One region of the Pseudoduganella albidiflava genome, then DNA from elsewhere that is predicted to be linked to it. Evidence: predicted binding sites of a transcription regulator. Region 1 holds the regulator's gene; the other holds the start of a gene.
The links. Region 1 encodes FliA, which starts transcription of late flagellar genes. Its sites were predicted from a motif close to CTAAAGTTTNNNNNNNNNNNGCCGNTA; they were not measured.
Positions count from the first base shown of each region.

Region 2: a site for FliA is predicted at 1,420-1,446, ahead of EYF70_RS00490 (flagellin N-terminal helical domain-containing protein). Genes of this name have one in related genera too.

Region 1 covers NZ_CP036401.1:1,042,906-1,046,109, forward strand. Annotated here, with positions in the region: gene EYF70_RS04400 (MinD/ParA family ATP-binding protein) at 1-774, shown strand, start outside; gene EYF70_RS04405 (RNA polymerase sigma factor FliA) at 791-1,522, shown strand; gene EYF70_RS04410 (flagellar motor protein) at 1,504-2,250, shown strand; gene motD (flagellar motor protein MotD) at 2,264-3,058, shown strand.
Region 2 covers NZ_CP036401.1:116,009-119,212, forward strand. Annotated here, with positions in the region: gene EYF70_RS00485 (tetratricopeptide repeat protein) at 1-1,217, shown strand, start outside; gene EYF70_RS00490 (flagellin N-terminal helical domain-containing protein) at 1,495-2,307, shown strand; gene EYF70_RS00495 (dienelactone hydrolase family protein) at 2,327-3,204, opposite strand, start outside.

The sequences.
Region 1 (3,204 bases):
AAGGGTGCCATGCTGGTCAACCTGGGCGCCTCGCTGGCCCGTGCCGGCAACGACGTGGTGCTGGTCGACGCCTGCGCCAGCGCGCATGGGGTTGCCTCTCGGCTGGGCGTCGACAATGGCGCCAGCCTGCTCAGCGTGGCGCGCCAGGAATGCGCGCTGAACCAGGTCATCCATGAAGTGCCGCAAGGCTTCAACGTAGTGTCGATGACGCGCGGCGAAGCGCGCAACGGCCCGCAGGAAGCGCGCCGGCTGGCCAAGGCGTTCGACGTGCTGGCCGCGCAGGCCGGCATCGTGCTCGTCGATGGCGAGTTCGATGGCGAAGCGTTTCCCGTGCCGGTGATGGCCAGCTCGGAAATCGTGGTGCAGGTCTCGAACAGCGCCACCTCGATCACGAATGCCTACATGATGATCAAGCGGCTCAACCACGAGCTGGGCCGGCGGCCGTTCGGCATCGTCGTCACCGGTGCGTCCGAGCGGGAGGCCAGGGTCGTTTACGATAATATGGCACAGGCGGCAAGCCGTTACCTGGCAGTGAATCTGATCTCGATGGGTTCGGTGCCGGCCGATGAATACCTGCACCGCGCGGCGCGCCTGGGCCGTGCCGTGGTGGATGCGTTCCCGCTGGCCGGTGCCTCGGTCGCGTTTCGTCAGCTGGCGGGGCGGTTTGCGCTGGCCGCGCCGTCGCCATCGTCGTCATTGTCGCTGGCAGCGCCATCGGCGTTATCGACGCTGGCGTCGCATCATGCAGGGAGCGGCCACCATATGCAGCACTGAACAAGAATAGAGATTTATGTACACGGTCAAAGGGAAGGTGAACAAGGATTCGCTGCTGACGGAGCACATGCCCCTGGTGAAGCGCCTTGCCCACCATATGAAGGCAAAATTGCCGCCCAGCGTGGAAGTGGATGACCTGGTACAGGCGGGCATGATCGGCCTGCTCGACGCGATCAACCGCTACGAAGAAACGCACGGTGCCCAGTTTGAAACCTATGCGGTGATGCGCATCCGCGGCGCCATGCTCGATGAATTGCGCAGCAGCGACTGGATGCCGCGCACCTTGCGGCAAGACATGCGCAAGATCGAGAACGCCATGTCGGTGCTGCAGCAAAAGCTGGGCCGCCCGCCGGCCGAATCCGAAGTGGCCGCGTCGCTGAAGCTGTCGCTCGAGGCCTACCAGGAAATGCTGGGCGAAGGCGGCGGCCACCAGCTGCTGTATTACGAAGACTTCAAGAACGAGGACGGCAGCGACAGCTTCCTCGACCGCTATGCCCAGGACGACGAAGCCGATCCGCTGCGTTCGCTGATGGACACCGGTTTCCGCCAGGCCGTGATCGATGCGATCGACGCCTTGCCGCCGCGTGAAAAACTGCTGATGGGCCTGTACTACGAAGAAGAGTTGAACCTGAAGGAAATCGGCGCCGTGATGGGCGTCTCCGAATCACGCGTGTCGCAGCTGCATACCCAGGCGGTGTCGCGGCTGCGCGCCACGTTGCGGGAGCAGGCATGGACTGGTCCAGCGTAGCGGGGCTGCTGCTGGCGCTGGCCGGCCTGATCGTGGGCATGGCACTGGAAGGCGGCGATCCGTCGTCGCTGGTGCAGCCCGCCGCGTTCGCCATCGTGGTGGTCGGCACCTTCGGCGCGGTGCTGCTGCAGACCCGGCCCGCCACGCTGCGGCGCGGCATCCTCATGCTGCAGTGGGTGTTCCGGCCGCCGGCCGACAGCCGCATCCTGCTGGCGCGCGATATCCAGGCCTGGAACCAGACCATCCGCCGGGAAGGCCCGCTGGCGCTGGAGCGCCACATGAATGGCGCGCGCAACGTGTTCCTCGCCAAAGGCTTGCGCATGGTGATCGACGGCATCCAGCCCGATAAACTGCGCCAGCTGCTCGATACCGAGATCACCGCGTTCGAGACGGCGGAGCGGCAGGCGGTACGCATCTGGGAATCGGCCGCCGGCTATGCGCCCACCATCGGCATCCTGGGCGCCGTGCTGGGCCTGATCCACGTGATGGAAAACCTCACCGATCCTTCCCGCCTGGGGCCCGGCATCGCGGTGGCGTTCGTGTCCACCATCTACGGCGTGGGGATGGCGAACCTGTTCTTCTACCCGATCGCCAACAAGCTCAAGAACATCGTCATCGCCCAGGTGCACCAGCAGGAAATCGCCGCGGCCGTGTTCCACGACATCGCCAGCGGCGACTTCTCGCGCATCATGGACGAGCGCATCGCCACGCTGATGCAGGACTACTAGCCAGGAAACCACGATGAGCTTCCAGTACCGCCGCGCGCGCCGGCCATTCGACGAGGAACCGGAAAACCACGAGCGCTGGCTGATCTCGTACTCCGACTTCATCACGCTGCTGTTCGCGTTCTTCGTGGTGATGTATGCGATCTCGTCGGTCAACATCGGCAAGTACCGGATGTTTTCCGATGCGCTCGGCGACGCGCTGGGCGGGCAGGGCGCCAACGTCAAGCCCAATACCGAGGTACTGAACCAGCCGATCCCGAATCCGAACCTGAAGAAGCGCCAGGAAATGATGCGGCAGGAGCGCGCATCGATGACCAAGCTGGCGCAGGACCTGCAATCGACGATGGCGCCGCTGGTCAAGGAAGGCAAGGTGCGGGTCACGCAGAACAGCCGCGGCGTATCGGTGGAAATCAACGCCAGCGTGCTGTTCGACCCGGCCGACGTGAACCTCACGGCCGAATCGCGCGAGGCGCTGACCGCCGTGGCCGCGCTGCTGGTCACCGATCGCCACGCGATCCAGGTCGAAGGCCACACCGACGACCAGCCGGTGCGCAACATCTATCCGTCGAACTGGGAATTGTCGTCGATGCGCGCCGCCACCGTGGTGCGGCTGTTCATCGAATCGGGCGTCGCTCCCGAGCGGCTGACGGCGGTCGGGCACGCATCGAACCACCCGGTGGCCGCGAACGACGACCCGGTCGGCCGCGCCCGCAACCGGCGCGTGGCGGTGACGATCCTGTCGGCCGTGCCGGACCCGGAGACGGAGATTCCAACGGAGCCGGCGGCGCAGGACGTGCCGGCAGCGCAATAGCAAACTGGTGTCAGGCCTTATAGTCGTTAAGTTGAGCGTTACCCGACACTTTGAAAGCGCATGCATTCACCCCAACGCGAAGGGCTGGGGTCGGGAGGAGTGCTGGCATGCATGCCAGCACCGTTGCGCAGGCGCGAAGCATGCTT
Region 2 (3,204 bases), 930 kb from region 1:
GCAAGGCCGCCGAGCAGGGCGATGCCGGCGCCCAGAACAACCTCGGCATGATGTACGACACGGGCAAGGGCGTGCCGCAGGATTACGCGCAGGCGATCGCCTGGTACCGCAAGGCCGCCGGGCAGGGCTATGCGCGCGCCCAGTTCAACCTGGGGCAGCGCTACGAGAACGGCCAGGGCGTCGCGCGCGACGTGGAAGCGGCCATCGGCTGGTACCGCAAGGCGGCCGAGCAGGGCCACGCGGCGGCGCAGTTCAACCTGGCACTGCGCCACGAGAAGGGCGACGGCGTCGGGCAGGACAGCGCCGAAGCCGTGCGCTGGTACCGTGCGGCGGCGGAACAGGGCCATGCCAGCTCGCAGTTCAACCTGGCCCTGATCCACGACAACGGCCTGGGCGTGCCGCGCGACGAGCGGCAGGCGCTCGAATGGTACCGGCGCGCCGCCGCCTTGGGCCATGCCGCCGCGCAGGACAACCTGGGCCAGCGCTACGAGCTGGGGCAGGGCGTACCGCGCGACCCGGCCGAAGCGGCGCACTGGTACGGCAAGGCGGCCGGCCAGGGCTTTCCGGCGGCGCAGTACCACCTGGGCCAGCTACATGAATCGGGCAACGGCGTGCCCCGCGATGCCGGCGCGGCGATCGACTGGTACCGCAAGGCGGCCGGCCAGGGCCACGTCCGCGCCCAGTTCGACCTGGGCCTGCGCTATGAAACGGGGCAGGGCGTGCCGCGCGACCTGGCCGAAGCGATGCACTGGTACGGCCGCGCGGCGGAGCAGGACTACGCCGCCGCCCAGTACAACCTCGGCGTGCTGCACGACCGCGACGACAGCCCCGCGCCGGATGTGATGCGGGCGAACGCCTGGTATGCCAAGGCGGCCGGCCAGGGCCATACGCTGGCGCAGTTCACGCTCGCGCTCCGCTACGACAATGGCCTGGGCGTGCCACGCGACTTTGCCCTCGCCTTCGACTGGTACCGCCAGGCAGCACTGCAGGGCCACGCCCGCGCCCAGCTGAACGTGGGCCTGATGTATTTCGCCGGCCAGGGCACCCCCGCCGACATGGCCCAGGCCCTGCAGTGGTTCCAGCTCGCCGAACGCAACGGCGAACCCGGCGCCACCCGCTACCTGCGCGAAGCCAGCCATCGCCTGGGCACTGTCGCTTCCACCTCCCACTCAGCTTCCACCGCTGTCGAGCCCGTGTCAGGGTGCCTGACACCCTGACACAGCCTCTGCAATAGCACCCCAGTCGAGCCCGTGTCAGCGTGCCTGGGAGGAGTGATGCCTTGCAAGGCATCACCGCATTGCAGGCAAAGAGCGGTGCTCTTTGAAACCCCTGCAATGCCCCCCTGACATTTGCAACTTCTGCAATCCGACCCACGACACAGGCTCGGCAATTAAATTTGATGCTGTGTGACAATTGGTGATGGAGTTTTGAATTTCCATGCCGTAATTGATGAGTAGAGGAAATTTCTATTCCTCATAAGGCAATGGTGCCGGCATGGCAATGATCTTGAACACCAATGTGAATTCGCTGTTCGTCCAGCGGGCACTGGCGCGCTCGTCGGCCGACATCGCGACGTCGCTGCAGCGCCTGTCCAGTGGCTTGCGCATCAATTCGGCGAAGGATGATCCGGCGGGTCTGGCGATCGCGCAGCGCATGTCGGCGCAGCTGCGCGGCCTCTCCCAGGCTGGCCGCAACCTGAACGACGGGATCTCGGTGGCGCAGACGGCCGAGGGGGCGATCGGCGAGCTGGGCAACAATTACCAGCGCATCCGCGAACTGGCCGTGCAGGCGGCCAACGACACCAACAACGCCAGCGACCGCCAGGCGATCCAGATCGAAGCCAGCCAGCTGGTGCTGGAAAACCGGCGCATCGTGGCCGAGACACGCTTCAACGGTATCGCGCTGCTCGATGGCTCGTTCGCCGGCGCGGTGCAGGCCAGCGACCGCGCCGGCGACACCATCGATTTCTCGATCGGCGCCATGCTCACCACCGAAGATGCCGACATCGACATGGGCAGCCATGCCGGCGCCACCGCGGCGCTGCAGTACATCGACGGCAAGCTGGAGTTCCTCAACAAGCAGCGCGCCAGCCTGGGCGCGATGCAGAACCGCTTCACGTACGCCTACGGCAATGCGATGATGGCCTCGGAAAACCTGGCCGCGGCGCGCTCGCGCATCATGGATACCGACTATGCCGCCGAAGCCTCGAAGCTCACGCGCGCCCAGATCCTGCAGCAGGCCGGCTTCGCCATGCTGGCCCAGGCCAACTCGGCGCCGAGGATGATCCTCGAGCTGCTGCGCCAGTGATCCGGCGCGCCCGGCCGCTTCACCGTTTGCCGAACTGCCGGTCCAGCCAGTCGTACGCGTAGTCCTGCGCCTCCTTCGGGAATTCGTGGCCGCCCGGCCGCACGACCGCCTCGAACTTGTCCGCCGCGCCGTAGGCCTGCCACACCTTGCCCATCTTCGCGTACGCCGCGCGCACCGCGGCCACGGGGAACAGCTTGTCCGTTTCGCCGGCGAAGAACAGCGTGGGCTTCGGTGCGGCAAGGCTGGCCACGTCCGGATGATCGAGGTAGCGCAGCAGCCCCGGATGCATCATCTGGAAGGCGGACGAGCCGCGCAGCTGGTTGCTGCCGGGGACCATCAAGCCTTCCGTGGTGGCCATCCAGTTCGAGGCGATGACGGCGGTGACCGCGTCCGACAGCGCGCCCACCTGCCACGCACGGAACGCGCCCATCGAGAAGCCCAGCGCCGCCACGCGCTTCGTGTCCACTTCCGGCAGCGACGCCAGGAACTCGGCCGCACGGACATCTTCCAGCGCCATGTTGCCGGACATCGAGCTGCCCAGGTTGAAGAAGTTCGAGGCCAGCGCCTGCTGCTGTTCGCCCGTCAGCGGGCCGCGGTCGCCCCAGCCCACGGCATCCGTGCACAGCACCACGTAGCCGCGGGCGGCCAGCGCATCGCCCGGCCAGCGGCCGGAAAAGTGCTTGTCGGCCCAAGCCTTGGCGGAAGCATGTTTCGCCCCATCGGCCGCGTTCACCGTACCGAAAGGCTCGATCATCTTTTCCTTGCCGATGTCGAACTTGCCGCCGTGATCGTGCAGCATCAGCGTCGCCGGATGCCTGCCGGCGGACTTCGGCACCAGCAGCAGCGCGCGCACGCGGCTCATGCCGGTCAGGTTGAACACCACCTGCCGCGCCACGT